One region of the Streptomyces sp. NPDC004609 genome, then DNA from elsewhere that is predicted to be linked to it. Evidence: predicted binding sites of a transcription regulator. Region 1 holds the regulator's gene; the other holds the start of a gene.
The links. The regulator HspR, encoded in region 1, represses chaperone genes until heat shock. The targets are predictions, from matches to a motif close to TTGAGNNNNNNNNNCTCAA.

Region 1 (8,981 bases):
TCCGAGCGCCAGGCCACCAAGGAGGCCGGTGAGATCGCGGGTCTGAACGTCCTGCGCATCGTCAACGAGCCGACCGCCGCCGCCCTGGCGTACGGCCTGGACAAGGACGACCAGACCATCCTCGTCTTCGACCTCGGTGGCGGCACCTTCGACGTGTCCCTCCTGGAGATCGGTGACGGTGTCGTCGAGGTCAAGGCCACCAACGGTGACAACCACCTCGGTGGTGACGACTGGGACCAGCGTGTCGTCGACTACCTGGTGAAGCAGTTCGCCAACGGCCACGGAGTGGACCTCGGCAAGGACAAGATGGCTCTCCAGCGTCTGCGCGAGGCCGCGGAGAAGGCGAAGATCGAGCTGTCGTCCTCCACCGAGACGACGATCAACCTCCCGTACATCACGGCGTCCGCCGAGGGCCCGCTGCACCTGGACGAGAAGCTCACGCGCGCCCAGTTCCAGCAGCTGACGGCCGATCTGCTGGAGCGCTGCAAGACCCCGTTCCACAACGTCATCAAGGACGCGAACATCGCGCTCTCCGAGATCGACCACGTCGTTCTCGTCGGCGGCTCGACCCGTATGCCCGCCGTCGCCGAGCTCGTCAAGGAGCTGACCGGCGGCAAGGAGGCCAACAAGGGTGTGAACCCGGACGAGGTCGTCGCCATCGGCGCCTCGCTCCAGGCCGGTGTCCTCAAGGGCGAGGTCAAGGACGTCCTGCTCCTCGACGTGACCCCGCTGTCCCTCGGTATCGAGACCAAGGGCGGCATCATGACCAAGCTCATCGAGCGGAACACCACGATTCCGACGAAGCGCTCCGAGATCTTCACGACGGCCGAGGACAACCAGCCGTCCGTGCAGATCCAGGTCTACCAGGGCGAGCGCGAGATCGCGGCGTACAACAAGAAGCTCGGGATGTTCGAGCTGACCGGTCTGCCGCCGGCGCCGCGCGGTGTCCCGCAGATCGAGGTCTCCTTCGACATCGACGCCAACGGCATCATGCACGTGACCGCGAAGGACCTCGGCACGGGCAAGGAGCAGAAGATGACCGTCACCGGCGGCTCCTCGCTGCCGAAGGACGAGGTCGACCGCATGCGCCAGGAGGCCGAGCAGTACGCGGACGAGGACCACCGCCGCCGCGAGGCCGCCGAGACCCGCAACCAGGGCGAGCAGCTCGTCTACCAGACCGAGAAGTTCCTCAAGGACAACGAGGACAAGGTCCCGGGCGAGGTGAAGACCGAGGTGGAGGCCGCGGTCGGCGAGCTGAAGGAGAAGCTCAAGGGCGAGGACATCGCCGACATCCGCACCGCCACCGAGAAGGTCGCGGCCGTCTCCCAGAAGCTCGGCCAGGCGATGTACGCCGACGCCCAGGCGCAGCAGCCCGCGGGCGACGCCCAGGGTGACGCGGGCGCCGGCGCCGGCCAGGCGAAGGCCGAGGACGATGTCGTGGACGCCGAGATCGTCGACGACGAGAAGGACGCCAAGGGTGGTGCGGCGTGACGGAGGAGACTCCGGGCTTTGACGAGAAGTCCGACGTTCCTTCCGGCGCCACACCTGACGACGCCGCCGAGACCGCCGCGTCCTCCGGCAAGGAGGACAAGGCGGCCCCGGCAGGGGACGCAGCCAAGATCACCGGTCTGACGGCCGAGCTGGACCAGGTCCGTACGGCGCTCGGTGAGCGCACCGGCGACCTCCAGCGACTTCAGGCCGAGTACCAGAACTACCGCCGCCGTGTGGAGCGCGACAGGATCACGGTCAAGGAGATCGCCACGGCGACCCTGCTGACCGAGCTGCTGCCCGTGCTCGACGACATCGGCCGCGCCCGTGACCACGGGGAGCTGGTGGGCGGTTTCAAGTCGGTCGCCGAATCGCTGGAGACGGCGGTGGCGAAGATGGGCCTCCAGCAGTTCGGCAAGGAGGGCGAGCCCTTCGACCCGACGATCCACGAAGCGCTGATGCACAGCTACGCGCCGGATGTCACCGAGACCACGTGCGTCGCGGTGCTCCAGCCGGGGTATCGCATCGGCGAGCGCACCATCCGTCCCGCGCGGGTGGCGGTGGCCGAGCCCCAGCCGGGCGCGGCCCCCGCCTCCGGCAAGGAGTCCAAGGACGGCAAAGACGCCAAGGACACCCAGGGGACGGCGGCTGACGGCGAGGAGAGCGGTGGCCCGGACGAGGGCTGACGCGGCTGAGGCAGTGAGCGTCCGGAGGACAGTCCGGAAGGAGGGACGTCGATGAGCACGAAGGACTTCGTCGAGAAGGACTACTACAAGGTCCTCGGCGTCCCCAAGGACGCCACCGAGGCGGAGATCAAGAAGGCGTACCGGAAGCTCGCCCGCGAGTTCCATCCGGACGCCAACAAGGGTGACGCCAAGGCCGAGGAGCGGTTCAAGGAGGTCTCCGAGGCCAATGACATCCTCGGTGACCCCAAGCGGCGCAAGGAGTACGACGAGGCCCGCGCCCTCTTCGGCAACGGCGGCTTCCGGCCGGGTCCCGGCGCGGCCGGCGGTTCCTTCAACTTCGACCTGGGCGACCTCTTCGGGGGCGCCCCGGCCGGGGGCCAGCAGGGAGCCGGCGGCTTCGGCGGCGGCCTGGGCGATGTCTTCGGCGGCCTGTTCAACCGCGGTACGGCGACGGGCACCCGGGTCCAGCCGCGCCGCGGCCAGGACATCGAGTCGGAGGTCACGCTCAGCTTCACCGAGGCGGTCGACGGGGCCACGGTCCCGCTGAGGATGTCCAGCTCGGCGCCGTGCAAGGCGTGTTCCGGCACCGGCGACAAGAACGGCACGCCCCGGGTGTGCCCGACCTGTGTCGGCACCGGACAGGTCTCGCGCGGCGGCAGCGGCTCCTTCTCGCTGACCGACCCGTGCGTCGACTGCAAGGGCCGGGGGCTGATCGCGCAGGACCCCTGCGATGTCTGCAAGGGCAGCGGGCGTGCCCGCTCCTCGCGCACCATGCAGGTCAGGGTCCCCGCGGGCGTCTCCGACGGCCAGCGGATCCGGCTGCGCGGCAAGGGCGCCCCCGGTGAGCGCGGCGGTCCCGCCGGCGATCTGTACGTGGTCGTCCATGTCGGCACGCACCCCGTGTTCGGCCGCCGGGGCGACAATCTCACGGTCACCGTGCCCGTCTCGTACACCGAGGCGGTGCTCGGCGGCGAGGTGAAGGTGCCCACGCTCGGCGGCCCCCCGGTGACGCTGAAGCTGCCCGCCGGCACCCCCAACGGACGGACGATGCGCGCCCGCGGCAAGGGGGCCGTCCGCAAGGACGGGACCCGGGGTGACCTGCTGGTCACCGTCGAGGTCGCGGTTCCCGAGGATCTGAGCGACAAGGCGAAGGAAGCGCTGGAGGCGTACCGCGAAGCCACCGCGGACGAGGACCCGAGGGCCGAGCTGTTCCAGGCCGCGAAGGGAGCATGAGAACCCCATGGACGGAAGGCGCCGCAACCCCTATCAGCTGACCGATGAGTCGCCGGTGTACGTCATCTCGGTGGCCGCCCAGCTCTCGGGGCTGCATCCGCAGACCCTGCGGCAGTACGACAGGCTGGGCCTGGTCTCCCCGGACCGCACCGCGGGCCGGGGTCGGCGCTACTCGGCCCGCGACATCGAACTGCTGCGCACCGTCCAGCAGTTGTCGCAGGACGAGGGCATCAACCTCGCCGGGATCAAGCGCATCATCGAGCTGGAGAACCAGGTCGCCGCGCTGCAGTCCCGGGTCGCCGAGCTGTCGGCCGCGGTCGAGGCCGCGGCGGCGGCGATGCGGCAGCGCGAGGCCCAGGTGCACGCCTCGTACCGGCGCGATCTGGTGCCGTACCAGGACGTGCAGCAGGCGAGCGCGCTGGTGGTGTGGCGCCCCAAGCGGAGCGAGTAGCGCTTCGAAGGGCCCCTTCCGCCGGGTGCCGTACGGGCGATGGGGCCCTCAACGGCCCTTCCCCGCCGAGCGGATGGAGCGGGCCGGGCCTCAAAGGCCCTTGGTGGGGCCTGTGTTGCCCCTGTGAGGCTGTCGTACGCCTGTGCGGCCCGTGGGAGTACCCGCCGCCCCCGTGCCGCCAGACGAGCTTCTGCGGCCCCGGACCTGCGGCGCGGAGCCGGGCGCGGGGGCGCCTCCCGCTGTTCGACCGGAAACCGCCCGCCCCGCAAGGGCCCCCGTCCCGGGTGGGGGCTCCTGAGGGGCCGCGGCTTCAGGAATCGGGCTCCAGAATGCCCGACTGGGCGATGAGATAACCCAGTTGGGTCCGGCTGCCGCTGCCGAGCGACGACCCGAGCTTGGCGATATGGGCCCGGCAGGTCCGGACGTTCATCCCGAGCCGGCGGGCGATCGCCTCGTCCACGTGCCCCTCCACCAGCAGCTTGGCGATGGAGCGCTGCACACCCGTGACGCCGTCCAGGTCGGGTCCGTACGAGATCGGCTGCTCCCACGGCAGTCCGTGCAGCCAGAACTGCTCGAAGACGCCGACGAGATACTCGACGATCCCCTTGTGCCGCAGCTCCAGCGCGAAGAGCCGGTCGGTGCTCGCCGGGATGAAGGCCACCTGCCGGTCGACGATGATCAGCCTGTCGATGATCTCCTCCAGGGTGCGCACCTCCACTCCGGAGGGCGCCACCTTCTCCATGTAGGAGAGCGTGGCGGGGTGGTGCCGGGCGGTGTGCTGATAGAGCGTGCGCATGCGCACACCCCGTTCGATCAGGGGTTCCACTCGCCGCAGCGCCTTCTCCAGGGAGTGCGGCTGGCGCCCGCTGCCGGGCTGGACGGTGAGAAGCTCCTGCGTGCACCCGGCGGTGACCTGATCGAGTGTCGCGTTGATGCGGTTGAGGCCCTCAAGGACGGTTATCCCCTGCGGGACGGTGGAATTCTGAGCGGTGAAGGCCATGAATGGCTCAAGAGCGTCGGCGAGGGCGACCGCCCGCCGTCTGCGCTCCTGGATCTCCCGCTCGATGGGGTGAATCAACTGTGACAGAGCGGTCGTCGGCGGGACGGGTCGCAACCACTGACCGTCGTAGGGATCCGGGTCGAGCAGGGCGAGGTCGAAGAGACACGGTGTGGATTCCGCTTCTGACCGGGCGATACGCCCGGTGCGCAGAGCGGTGATGTAAAGACTTTTTCCCGCCTCGCACAGCTTGCCGTCTGCGTGAGGGTGTCCGTGTTCGCCCTCAATAGACGTCATATGTACCCCCTCATGTTCCTGCAATACAGGAACATGATGCCTGCGGTCGCTGGTGCAAGCGTTCGGAGTGAGACATCGTCTTATTCGCGGGGGAGGACGAATGATCAAATGAGGTGGAGATCACCCATGTCTAGGACGGTACGTGCTCTATGTGCCCTTGCCATGGCGGCGGCCGCGTTCGGCGCGGTGGCTGCCGGCGGTGAGCTCTCCGGGGAAGGCGACTCCGTCCCGACGGTGGCGGTGACCCAGGGTGAGCCCTCGTGGGAGTCCGCTCCCGCGGTCACCTCCCGGGAAGGCGGCGCGCCGGCTCGAGTGCTGTCCGGTGAGCCCTCCTGGGAGCTCTCTCCCGAAGGTTCGGAAGCATGACCGTTCCACCGGACGACCGGGTCTTCCGGCGTGAGATGGCCACGGCCTACCGCTCGGGGTGGCACTTCATCGACCTCGTCACGGCGATTCCCCACCGTGGCGACTCGTTGATGGTGACCCTGTTCGGAGAGCCCATCGTCGTGGCCCGCGAGGAGGACGAGGACGTCCGCGCATACCGGTGCCTGCGACGGCCGCGCGGTGCACCGCAGCCCGTCGGCTGTGCCATCCGGTACGGCATGATTTTTGTCAACCTGGACCAGCGCGACCATCAGATGGCCGAGCCCGACACCACCACCGCCACCCCCCGCAGTGCCTGAGCGATTCCCCCGTCGTACCAAGTCGCTCCGGCACTTCCCCCACACAGCGGCGCCATCGCGGACCTGAAACGCGATGGCGCCGCTGTGCTGCGCCCGCAGGCCGTGGCCGGCGGGCCCTCAGGCCCGGCCGAGCGCCCGGCTCACCGTGATCTCGATGACCACCCGGTCCGGGTTGGGCCCCGGCGTCCGCCCGTAGCGCTCCGCGTAGCGGCGTACCGCGTCCTCGACCACGTCCGGCTCGGTCCGCACCCGCGCGGAGCCCTCCAGCGTCGCCCAGCGTCCGCGGTCCACCTGGCACACCGCCACCCGCGCGCCGCCCTCCCGCGCCGACCCCAGGATGTTGGCCACCTTCCGGCTGCCCTTGTTGGTGATGATCCGCGCGATGCCCTCCCCGGGGTCGAGGGTCACACCCACCGGAACGACATGCGGGCTGCCGTCCTGCCGCAGTGTGGTGAGGGTGCACAGATGGTATTCGCGCCAGAACGCGAGGTAGTCGGGGCCGAGGCTGTGTACGTCTGCTGGGGCCATGGCCCCAGAGTAGGGACGGAGGCGGTGGCGCGGATACAGTTGAGTGGAATAGACTCAACTTTGTGCAGGTTGACTGAGTCAGCATTTGGGACGTTCGAGGGCAGTCATGTTCGAGAGCAGTCAACCCGTGTCGAGAGCCAGGAGGAGAGACCGCACGTGGACGCCGAGCTGACCAACAAGAGCCGGGACGCCATCAACGCCGCCACCAGCCGGGCGGTGTCCGCGGGGCATCCCGATCTGACTCCCCCGCATCTGCTGATGGCGCTGCTGACGGGGCAGGACAACGCGAACATCGTCGACCTCCTGGCCGCCGTCGAGGCCGACCAGGCCGTCGTACGGGCCGGGGCGGAGCGGGTTCTGGCCGCGCAGCCCAGCGTCACCGGCTCCACCGTCGCGCCGCCGCAGCCGAACCGCGAGTTCCTCGCCGTCATCGCGGACGCCGCACGGTACGCCAAGGAGCTGGGAGACGACTACCTCTCCACCGAGCATCTGTTGATCGGCCTCGCCGACAAGGGCGGACAGGCCGCGGAGGTGCTGGGCGAACAGGGCGCGACGGCGAAGAAGCTGCTCGAAGCCTTCGAGACGATCAGGGGAGGACGCCGGGTGACCACACCCGACCCCGAGGGACAGTACAAGGCGCTGGAGAAGTTCGGCACGGACTTCACCGCCGCGGCCCGCGAGGGCAAGCTCGACCCGGTCATCGGCCGTGACCAGGAGATCCGCCGGGTGGTTCAGGTGCTCTCCCGGCGCACCAAGAACAACCCCGTCCTCATCGGCGAGCCCGGCGTCGGCAAGACCGCCGTCGTGGAGGGCCTCGCCCAGCGGATCGTGAAGGGCGACGTCCCCGAGTCGCTGAAGAACAAGCGGCTCGTCGCCCTCGACCTGGGCGCGATGGTCGCGGGCGCGAAGTACCGGGGTGAGTTCGAGGAGCGGCTGAAGACCGTCCTCTCCGAGATCAAGGCGAGCGACGGCCAGATCATCACCTTCATCGACGAGCTGCACACGGTCGTCGGCGCGGGCGCCGGCGGCGACTCCGCCATGGACGCGGGCAACATGCTCAAGCCGATGCTGGCCCGCGGCGAGCTGCGGATGGTCGGCGCGACCACGCTCGACGAGTACCGCGAGCGGATCGAGAAGGACCCGGCGCTGGAGCGGCGCTTCCAGCAGGTGCTGGTCGCCGAGCCGACCGTCGAGGACACCATCGCCATCCTGCGCGGGCTCAAGGGCCGCTACGAGGCCCACCACAAGGTGCAGATCGCCGACTCGGCGCTGGTGGCGGCGGCCACCCTCTCCGACCGCTACATCACCTCGCGGTTCCTGCCCGACAAGGCCATCGACCTCGTGGACGAGGCCGCCTCCCGGCTCCGGATGGAGATCGACTCCTCCCCGGTCGAGATCGACGAGCTGCAGCGCGCCGTCGACCGGCTGCGCATGGAGGAGCTGGCGCTCAAGAACGAGTCCGACCCCGCGTCCAGGCAGCGCCTGGAGAAGCTGCGCCGCGACCTCGCCGACCGGGAGGAGGAGCTGCGCGGTCTCACCGCCCGCTGGGAGAAGGAGAAGGAGGGCCTCAACCGCGTCGGTGAGCTGAAGGAGAAGCTGGACGAGCTGCGCGGTCAGGCCGAACGCGCCCAGCGCGACGGCGACTTCGACTCCGCCTCCAAGCTGCTGTACGGGGAGATCCCGGCACTGGAGCGGGAGCTGGCCGAGGCGTCGGAGGCCGAGGCGGAGGCCCGTACCGACACCATGGTCAAGGAGGAGGTCGGCCCCGACGACATCGCGGACGTGGTCGGCTCCTGGACCGGGATCCCCGCCGGGCGGCTGCTGGAGGGCGAGACCCAGAAACTGCTGCGGATGGAGGAGGAGCTGGGCCGCCGGCTCATCGGCCAGACCGAGGCGGTCCGGGCGGTGTCCGACGCGGTGCGGCGCTCACGCGCCGGGATCGCGGACCCCGACCGGCCCACCGGCTCCTTCCTCTTCCTCGGCCCGACCGGTGTCGGCAAGACCGAGCTGGCGAAGGCCCTCGCGGACTTCCTCTTCGACGACGAGCGGGCGATGGTCCGGATCGACATGTCGGAGTACAGCGAGAAGCACAGCGTCGCCCGGCTGGTCGGCGCCCCTCCCGGCTACATCGGGTACGAGGAGGGCGGCCAGCTCACCGAGGCCGTGCGCCGCCGTCCGTACAGCGTGGTCCTGCTCGACGAGGTGGAGAAGGCGCACCCGGAGGTCTTCGACATCCTGCTCCAGGTCCTCGACGACGGCCGGCTCACCGACGGCCAGGGCCGGACGGTCGACTTCCGCAACACGATCCTGATCCTCACCTCCAATCTGGGCAGCCAGTTCCTGGTGGAGCCGCTGACCGGCGCGGAGGAGAAGAAGCAGCAGGTCCTGGAGGTCGTACGGGCCTCTTTCAAGCCGGAGTTCCTGAACCGGCTCGACGATCTGGTGGTGTTCTCCGCGCTCACCAAGGGCGAGCTGGAGCACATCGCGAAGCTCCAGATCGACCGGCTCGCGCGGCGGCTGGCCGACCGCCGGCTGGCGCTGGACGTCACGCCCGCGGCGCTGGAGTGGCTCGCGGACGAGGGCAACGACCCCGCGTACGGCGCACGGCCGCTGCGGCG
Region 2 (8,981 bases), on a different contig from region 1:
GCCAGCAGCGGAACGGCCGCCGCGAGGAGATAGCCGACCGCGGGCCACAGCGCGGCGGGCGCGGCGGCGACCAGGGCCTGGCGCATGCCGCCGCGGGCGAAGGAGCGCCTCAGCTCCAGGGTTCTGCGCCGGCGCTCCCGGCCGCCGTGCCAGCACCCGGCGGCGGCGCTGAGCGGCCCGCCGATCACCAGGCCCGCACCGCGGAGCAGTTCGGTGAGTTCTCCGCGGCGGCTCGGCCAGGCGAAGGGCGACTGCGTGTGCGCGTTCATCACGATCAGTACCGTCACGAGGACGGCCGCCCCGGTCCACGGCCCGATCCCGTGCACCAGCTCACCGCGCAGGGGCCGTACGCGCCGGACGGCGGCGGAGGTCGTGGCCGTGGCGGCGGCGGGTGCGTCCGCGGGGCTGCCGCTGGAGGTACGGGCGGTCTTCAACGGGTGCCCCCGGTGAGGTCGGTGGGTGAGGGGGCCGTCACGGGGGTCCCGCTCGGGCGGCCCCGGTACGGGGACGGACCGCGGAGGCCCCGGAGGCCGTGGAGGTGTCGCGGGCCCTTGACCCGGGGGCCCTGGACCCGGGGGCCGTGAATCCGGGGGCCCTGGACCCGGGTGGCGTGGGGCCGGGGGCCCTGGACCCGGGGGCCGTGAATCCGGGGGCCCTGGACCCGGGTGGCGTGGGGCCGGGGGCCCTGGACCCGGGGGCCGTGAATCCGGGGGCCGTGAACCCGGGTGGCGTGGGGCCGGGGAGCGTGGCGCGGGAGGCGGGAGCTCTCGCCGGCGCTCCGGGCGGTGGACGCGGGGGCATCCGCGGAGATGTCCGCGGGGGTGCCGGTGGCGCTCATCGGATGCCCCCGGCGGGGTCGGTGGGTGAGGACGCGCTCCGGGCGGCCCCGGTACGCGGGACTCCGGCCGCGGAAGCGGAGGGCGGGGCCCCGGGGCGGGAACCTCCGTGGGCGTATCCGGCGGGGCGGAGGGCGCGGTCCGCGTGGCGGCGCGTCATCGGGTGGCCGCCGGGCCCTCGGGCGCGCCGGGGACGGGTATCCGTCCGGTCGCGGACCGGTGCCCGCGCAGCGCCACCGTGTAGCCGCGCTCGATCGGGTTGCCCGCCTCGTCGGGCGCGCCCCTCCCCAGAGCGGACAGCTCCTCCGTCGCACCCTGGTAGGCCACCCGGCCTCCCTCGATCAGGGTCACCCGGGAGCAGGCGGCGGCCACGTCCTCCACGAGATGGGTGGAGACGATCACCGTGGAAGCGCCGCCCACATCCCGGAGCAGTGCTCTGAATTCGACGCGCTGCTCCGGATCGAGACCGGCGGTCGGCTCGTCGAGCAGCAGCAGCTCCGGTTCGTTCACGATCGCCTGCGCGATCCCCACCCGGCGCACCATCCCGCCCGACAGCGTTTTCACCTTGGCGTCGATACGGCCCGCCAGCCCCACCCGTTCCACGGCGCGCTCCACCGCGCCCGGGACCTCCCGCGCCGGCATCTCCTTCAACCAGGCGACGTACGCCACGAACTCACGGACCGTGAATCCCGGGTAGTAGCCGAACTCCTGCGGCAGATAGCCCAGCCGCCGCCGGACCTCCGCCCGCTCCCCCTGCGACGACACATCACGGCCGAGCAGTTCGACCCGCCCCCGCGCGGGCGCGGCCACCGTGGCCAGCACCCGGATCAGGGAGGTCTTGCCCGCGCCGTTCGGGCCGAGCAGCCCGTGCACGCCGACGCCGAAGTCCAGGTCGACCGCGTCCAGCGCGACCGTGCGCCGGTGCCGGACCGTCAGCCCGGTGACCGCCACGGCGTTCCCCCGCCGGGTGCCGGCCCCGGCGCCCGCTGATGTGCTCACAGTTTCTCCAGTCGGTCGAAGGTCGAACGGCGTACGGCGAGCAGCCCCGCGCACACCACGGCCGCCCCGGCCCAGGCGGTCTGGACGGCCGGTCCGGAGACATACGGCTCGATCCGCGCGCCGAACCTCCCCGGTACGGACACCAGCGCCGGCGGGAACACCACCGCCAGCCAGCCGCAGCCCAGTGCCGACGCGGCGAGCCGGAGACCGATGTACGAGCCCAGCGCGAGCGCCGCCACCGTCAGGGCCAGCCCCGGCAGCAGCCACGCGCCCGGCGACAGCACCGGCTCCCCCGCCTCCGGCAGCTCCCCGCCGCCGGTCACCCGGGACACCGGCGGCAGCAGGGCCCCGGCCGCCGTCAGCAGCGGAACGCACACGGCCAGGACCGCGGCCGTCCGGGTGAGCAGCAGCCGCAGCCCGCCGGAGGGGGCCGTCGCCGTGATCTCGTACATCGGGTCCGCGTACGGTCCGTACGACAGGGCGACCCCCGCGAGCGGCAGCACCGGGGCCAGCGCGAGCAGCAGCGGGCGCGCCTCGCCGAAGCCGGTGCCGTACGCCAGGAGCAGCGCCCCCGCGACCACCAGCAGCAACCCCGCGAACCACGGCCCGCGCAGCGCCGGTCCGGCCGCCCAGACCATGCGGGCGGTCCATCCCACGGGAGCGGCACGGGTGGGGAGCAGCCTCGGCCGTACCGCGAGCACCTTCCGTAGCACCTGTACTGCCTGTACTGCTTGTGCTCCCCGCGCCACCGCCCGTACCGCCCGCGTGGGGGAGGGCGCGCGGGCCGATGCCGCCGCCTCCGCCAGCACGGCCGTACGCACCCGGTCGAGCACGGGCGCCGCCGTGCCCCGCCTCGCGGCGGCCGAGACCAGGGCCGCGCACGGCCCGCACGACTCGATGTGCTTCTCCAGCGACCAGGCGTCCGGCTCCGCGGCCGAACCGTCGGTGTACCGGGCGGCGAGCGGTGCGCTCACATGCCAGGCGTTCGTCTGCCGGTCCCTCACGCGGTGCCTCCCAGCGGGTGTGTGTCCGGGGCGATCCGCTCCAGCGCCACCCGCAGCTCGCGGCGGGCCCGCAGTGCCCGGGTCTTGACCGTGCCCTCCGGGATCCCGAGCAGCCGGGCGGTCTCACGGGTGGTCAGCCCGTCGATGACCGTGGCGCGCAGGACGTCCCGCAGCTCGGGCGGGATACGGTCCAGGGCGGCACCGACATCCCCGTACTCCAGCCCCGCCAGCACCCGTTCCTCGGCGGACGGCACGGGCTCGGCCGCCCCGCCCGCCTCCCGGACGTCGTGCGCGGGCCCGGGCCGGGCCCGCTCCTCCCGCGCCTGTGCCCGCCGCGCGTCCGCCAGCCGCCGGGCCGCGATCACCCACAGCCAGCCGCCCGCCTCGCCGCCGCGGTGCGATCCCGCGGAGCGCCAGACGGTGACGAAGGTGTCCTGGAGCACTTCCCGTACGGTCTCGGCGTCCGCGCAGCGGCGCGTCAGCCGGGTGTGCAGCCAGCCCGCGTGCCGGTCGTAGAGCGTCGCGAGCGCGTCGGCGTCGCCACGGGCGACGGCCCGCAGCAGAGCCGCGTCGTCGTCCTCGTCCGCTCCCTTGCGGCGTATCGGCCTCATGCCCTGTCTATCGCACGGAGGGCCCGGTCCGGTTCTCCGTCTCTCCTCCCGTACTTCTCCCGAGGCCGGTGGGAGGGGTGTTGCTACCGGCTGGGGAGCGCCGTGAACACGTCCCGCAGGGCGGGCGGCTGTGAGACGTCGTCCGTGACGACCGTGTGTCCGCCGTGGGTGATCCGGTAGTGGAACCCGTCCGCCACCGGGGGGCCGGTGGCCGTGGCGGGCAGCCGGGGGAAGCCGGCCTTGTCCAGGGCCCGGCGCAGTGCCCTCAGCCCGGCGGGTGTCATCCGGCCGCTCCGGTCGGGGCCGGGCGGTGAGGCCGTGGTGTAGGTGCCGTCCTCACGGACGGTCAGCCGGTCGTTCACCCCGGCGATCCCGCCGGTGACGGTCACGACCACCAGGACACCGGCCCGCCCGGGCGCGGGTGACGGTGCCGAGGCCGTCGCGGTAGGGGGCACGGAGGGCGGCTCGGGCCGCGGAGCCGGAGCGGATCCGACGGGCCCCCGGGAGGCCGTCGCCGACGCGGGAGTACGTCCGGGGGCGGAGCCGTCGCTGGTGTCCGTGCATCCCGTGGTCAGCGCCGCCAGCAGAACGGCCGCGCAGACCGGCGTACGCAGTCGCGAGGGAACGGAGGACACGGCACGCGAGATGGACGAGGGGGAGGAGGGGGACGAGCGGGAGAGGCCCGGGGAGAGGAGCGGGGCGGCGGGCGGCGGCGGGCTCATCGCCGCAGTATGGGGGATCGCCGCCCTCGGCACGGATGAATCCGGACATGTGCTCGGGTGGTCCCTCCGGCGGGGGTCGCCGGATGCTGCCCCTTCACCACCGGCCTCTCCTTGATCGCTCAGAGCGAACAGCGGTCCGGGAACAATGCAAGGCCCCCAGGCATTGAGTCCACATAGCTCAACTTCACTGCCTAAGGGGAGATCATGGCTGCTGAGTCCGAAGCGTTCACACCGTTCACCCTGCCCGTGCTGCCGCTCGACGACGAGGTCGTGCTGCCCGGAATGGTGGTGCCGCTGGACCTGACCGACAACGAGGTACGGGCCGCGGTCGAGGCCGCGCAGGCCGCCGCGCGCTCCAGGGGGGCAAGCAAGCCCCAGGTGCTGCTTGTTCCGCGTGTGGACGGGACGTATGCGGGGATCGGTGTGCTCGGGACCGTGGAGCAGGTCGGACGGCTCTCCGACGGCGACCCCGGCGCGCTCATCCGCGGGCGCGGCCGGGTGAAGATCGGGGCGGGGACCTCCGGACCGGGCGCGGCGCTCTGGATCGAGGGCACCCGGATCGAGGAGTCCGTGCCCGATCCGCTGCCGGGACAGGTCGCCGAGCTGGTCACGGAGTACAAGGCGCTGGCCACCAACTGGCTGAAGAAGCGCGGTGCCTGGCAGGTCGTCGACCGCGTCCAGCAGATCGACGACGTCTCCCAGCTCGCCGACAACTCGGGATACTCACCGTTCCTGACCACCGCTCAGAAGATCGAGCTGCTGGAGACCGCCGATCCGGTCGCCCGTCTCAGGCTCGCGACCGAGCAGCTCCGAGAGCACCTCGCCGAGCAGGACGTCGCCGAGTCGATCGCCAAGGACGTCCAGGAGGGCGTCGACAAGCAGCAGCGCGAGTTCCTGCTCCGCCGCCAGCTCGACGCGGTCCGCAAGGAGCTGCGCGAGCTGAACGGCGAGAGCAAGGACGGCGCCGACGAGTCCGACGACTACCGGGCCCGTGTCGAGGCCGCCGACCTGCCCGAGAAGGTGCGGGAGGCCGCCCTCAAGGAGGTCGAGAAGCTGGAGCGGTCCAGCGACCAGAGCCCCGAGGGCTCCTGGATCCGCACCTGGCTCGACACCGTCCTCGAACTGCCGTGGAACGAGCGCACCGAGGACGGGTACGACATCCAGGGCGCGAAGAACACCCTGGACGCCGAGCACGCGGGTCTCCAGGACGTGAAGGAGCGGATCACCGAATACCTGGCGGTGCGCAAGCGGCGCGCCGACCGGGGGCTCGGCGTGGTCGGCGGGCGGCGCGGGGGCGCGGTTCTCGCGCTCGTCGGCCCGCCGGGCGTCGGCAAGACGAGCCTCGGCGAGTCCGTGGCCCATGCCATGGGCCGCACGTTCGTCCGGGTCGCCCTCGGCGGCGTCCGGGACGAGGCCGAGGTCCGCGGCCACCGGCGTACGTATGTGGGCGCGATGCCCGGCCGGATCGTACGGGCGATCAAGGAGGCCGGGTCCATGAACCCGGTGGTCCTGCTCGACGAGATCGACAAGGTCGGCTCGGACTTCCGGGGCGACCCGGCGGCGGCCCTGCTCGAAGTGCTGGACCCCGCGCAGAACCACACCTTCCGTGACCACTACCTGGAGGTCGAACTCGACCTGAGCGACGTCGTCTTCCTGGCCACCGCGAATGTGCTGGAGGCCATCCCGGAGGCCCTGCTCGACCGGATGGAACTGGTCAGGCTGGACGGCTACACCGAGGACGAGAAGGTCGTCATCGCCCGGGACCACCTGCTGCCGCGCCAGCTGGAGCGGGCGGGCCTGGAGCCCGGCGAGGTGGTCCTGGAGGACTCGGCGCTGCGCAGGATCGCGGGCGAGTACACCCGTGAGGCGGGCGTCCGCAATCTGGAGCGCTCGATCGCCCGGCTGCTGCGCAAGGTGGCCGCCCAGCACGCGCTGGGTGACCGGGAACTGCCGTTCACCATCGGGGCGGGGCAGTTGCGCTCCCTGATCGGACGGCCGCACCATGTGCCCGAGTCCGCGCAGGACCCGGCCGAGCGCCGTACGGCCGTGCCGGGTGTCGCCACCGGGCTCGCGGTCACCGGGGCGGGCGGTGACGTCCTCTTCGTGGAGGCGTCGCTCGCCGATCCGGAGACGGGCGCGTCCGGTCTGACCCTCACGGGCCAGCTGGGCGACGTGATGAAGGAGTCGGCGCAGATCGCGCTGAGCTTCCTGCGCTCGCGCGGGGCGGAGACCGAGCTTCCGGTCGCCGACCTCAAGGACCGGGGTGTGCACATCCACTTCCCGGCCGGAGCGGTGCCGAAGGACGGCCCGAGCGCGGGTATCACGATGACGACGGCGCTGGCGTCGCTGCTGTCCGGACGGCTGGTCCGTACGGATGTGGCGATGACGGGCGAGGTGTCGCTGACCGGGCGGGTGCTGCCCATCGGCGGTCTGAAGCAGAAGCTGCTGGCCGCGCACCGGGCGGGCATCACGACGGTCGTGATCCCGAAGCGGAACGAGGCGGACCTGGACGATGTCCCGGCCGAGATCCTCGACACGCTGGAGGTGCACCCGGTGACGGATGTCCGCCAGGTGCTGGAGATCGCGCTCGCCCCGGCGGAGGTGGCGGTTCCGGCCGCCGCGTGACCCGCCCGGCCTCCGGGCCGGGAGGCGGGAGACGGGGAGCGGGGCTGGACCGCCGGAGCACGGTCGCGGGAGTGAGGAGGCAGGGGGCAGGGGATACCGGGGATGCCCCGGCGGGAGGCAGGTCCCGCCGGGGCGTCGCCCTGTCTTCGGCCTGCCCGCCTGCCTGCGCCGTCCGCCTGCCGCGGCCGCCGCCCCCGTATCACTTCGCCCGTAATCTGTATCGCCGATCCCTTTCTGTGGATGATGAGGGAAGTACCCCCGGGTGCCCGTGCTCCGGGGGTATCCCACCCTTCCGCCACAATGGGCGGATGGAGACAACCGCCCGGCCGACCGGGACCAGCGAGCTCCGGGCGGACTGCGGAAGCTGTTTCGGGCTGTGCTGCGTCGCCCTGCCCTTCACCGCGTCGGCCGACTTCGCCGTGGACAAGGACGCCGGTACGCCCTGCCGCAATCTGAACGCGGAATTCCGCTGCTCCGTCCACGCCGAGCTGCGGCGGACCGGATTCCCGGGCTGCACCGTGTACGACTGCTTCGGCGCCGGGCAGAAGGTCTCCCGGCACACCTTCGGCGGCACGGACTGGCGGTCCGCACCGGAGTCGGCCGCGGTGATGTTCGAGGTCTTTCCCGTCGTGCGGCAGCTCCATGAACTGCTCTGGTATCTGACGGAGGCCCTGACCCTGCGTCCGGCCCGCTCGCTGCACGCGGACCTCCGGCGGCTGCTGGCGGAGACGGAGAACCTCGCCGCGCTCGGGCCCGGAGACCTCGTGGAGCTGGATGTGGCCGGGCACCGGCAGCGGGTCAACGAACTGCTGCTGCGGACGAGCGAGCTGGTGCGTGCGGGGGTGCGGCGCGGGAAGAAGGACCGGCGGGGCGCCGATCTGATGGGGGCCGAGCTCCGGGGCGCCGATCTGCGGGGCGTGAGCCTGCGGGGCGCGTATCTCATCGCCGCCGATCTCACCGGCGCCGATCTGCGGACGGCGGACCTGATCGGCGCGGATCTGCGGGACGCGCGGCTGGCGGGCGCGGATCTGACGGGCAGCTTCTTCCTCACTCAGCCGCAGGTGAACGCGGCCAGGGGAGATGCGGCGACCCGGCTGCCGGGGACCCTGGACCGTCCCGCGCACTGGTCGTGACCGGGGGACGCGGGGGACGATCCGGGGCGGGGCGCGCTCAGGGGCCCGCGCTCACCGGCTCGCCCGGGGCTCCGCTGTCGGCGAGGGCCGTGATCCGGTCGAGCGTGCCGTTGAACCGGTCGTGGTCGCCGACGATCGGTCCGGACGAGGTGTACTGCCACATCGTGTGGACGTCCCAGCCCGCCGGGAGGGCGCCGGGAGTGGTGTTGTACCGGGCGATCCACAGCGGGTTGCTCGCGCCGAAGCCGCTGTGGCCGCCGGTGCACTGGGTCCACCAGCTGGTCGCGGTGTAGATCACCGCGTCCCGTCCGGTGCGGGCCCGGTACCGGTCCAGGAAGTCCCCGATCCAGGTGACCATGCCGGCCGGTGACGTGCCGTAGCAGGCGTCCCCGTACGGGTTCCACTCGATGTCGAGCGCTCCCGGCAGGGTCCGGCCGTCGGCCGACCAGCCGCCGCCGTTGTCGACGAAGTGGTCGGCCTGGGCGGCGCCCGACGCCGTGTCGGGGGTGGCGAAGTGATACGCGCCCCGGATCATCCCGACGTCGTACGCGCCGTTGTACTGCTGCGCGAAGTACGGGTTCTTGTAAGAGGTGCCCTCCGTGGCCTTGTTGTACGACCACCTCACCCCGCTGTTCCACAGGGCGGGCCAGTCGACGTTCCCCTGATGGCTGGAGACGTCGACGCCTTCCGTATGGGGCGCGCGGGTGCCGGACGGCAGACTTCCCTGGCCGTCGTGCTCGATCACACCCATCCCGAGATGGGCGGAACCGCGAGGGGGGAAGTCGCCGTCCCCGCCGCCGCTGCCGGCCGCGCCGGCGGGGGAGGGGACGAGGAGGAGAGGGGACAGGACAGCGAGGAGTGCGCCGGCCGCTGTCGTGAGCGGGCGGCGGGGCCTCCTCCGCGGGGGGTGGGGAACGGCTGTTCCGGATCTCTGCACGGACACCAGGTTGCCCCCGCCGCGCCCCGGCGGCGGGACACGGCGATCCGCCGCGATGCCCGCGATGGAGCAACGCCGTGCGGCCGTGGCGCAGGTGACACCACACATCCGGAG

Region 2: the regulator HspR is predicted to act here: its motif matches at 4,336-4,354, upstream of lon (endopeptidase La).

Annotation. Positions count from the first base shown of each region.
Region 1 is NZ_JBIALS010000004.1:252,864-261,844, reverse strand. It holds gene dnaK (molecular chaperone DnaK) at 1-1,491, shown strand, start outside; gene grpE (nucleotide exchange factor GrpE) at 1,488-2,174, shown strand; gene dnaJ (molecular chaperone DnaJ) at 2,226-3,407, shown strand; gene ACFYT4_RS05860 (heat shock protein transcriptional repressor HspR) at 3,415-3,858, shown strand; gene ACFYT4_RS05855 (helix-turn-helix transcriptional regulator) at 4,169-5,152, opposite strand; gene ACFYT4_RS05850 ((2Fe-2S)-binding protein) at 5,515-5,835, shown strand; gene ACFYT4_RS05845 (pyridoxamine 5'-phosphate oxidase family protein) at 5,953-6,363, opposite strand; gene clpB (ATP-dependent chaperone ClpB) at 6,520-8,981, shown strand, end outside.
Region 2 is NZ_JBIALS010000038.1:63,217-72,197, forward strand. It holds gene ACFYT4_RS29750 (hypothetical protein) at 1-434, opposite strand, end outside; gene ACFYT4_RS29755 (ABC transporter ATP-binding protein) at 993-1,835, opposite strand; gene ACFYT4_RS29760 (zf-HC2 domain-containing protein) at 1,832-2,839, opposite strand; gene ACFYT4_RS29765 (RNA polymerase sigma factor) at 2,836-3,450, opposite strand; gene ACFYT4_RS29770 (hypothetical protein) at 3,534-4,172, opposite strand; gene lon (endopeptidase La) at 4,377-6,797, shown strand; gene ACFYT4_RS29780 (pentapeptide repeat-containing protein) at 7,106-7,930, shown strand; gene ACFYT4_RS29785 (lysozyme) at 7,968-8,873, opposite strand.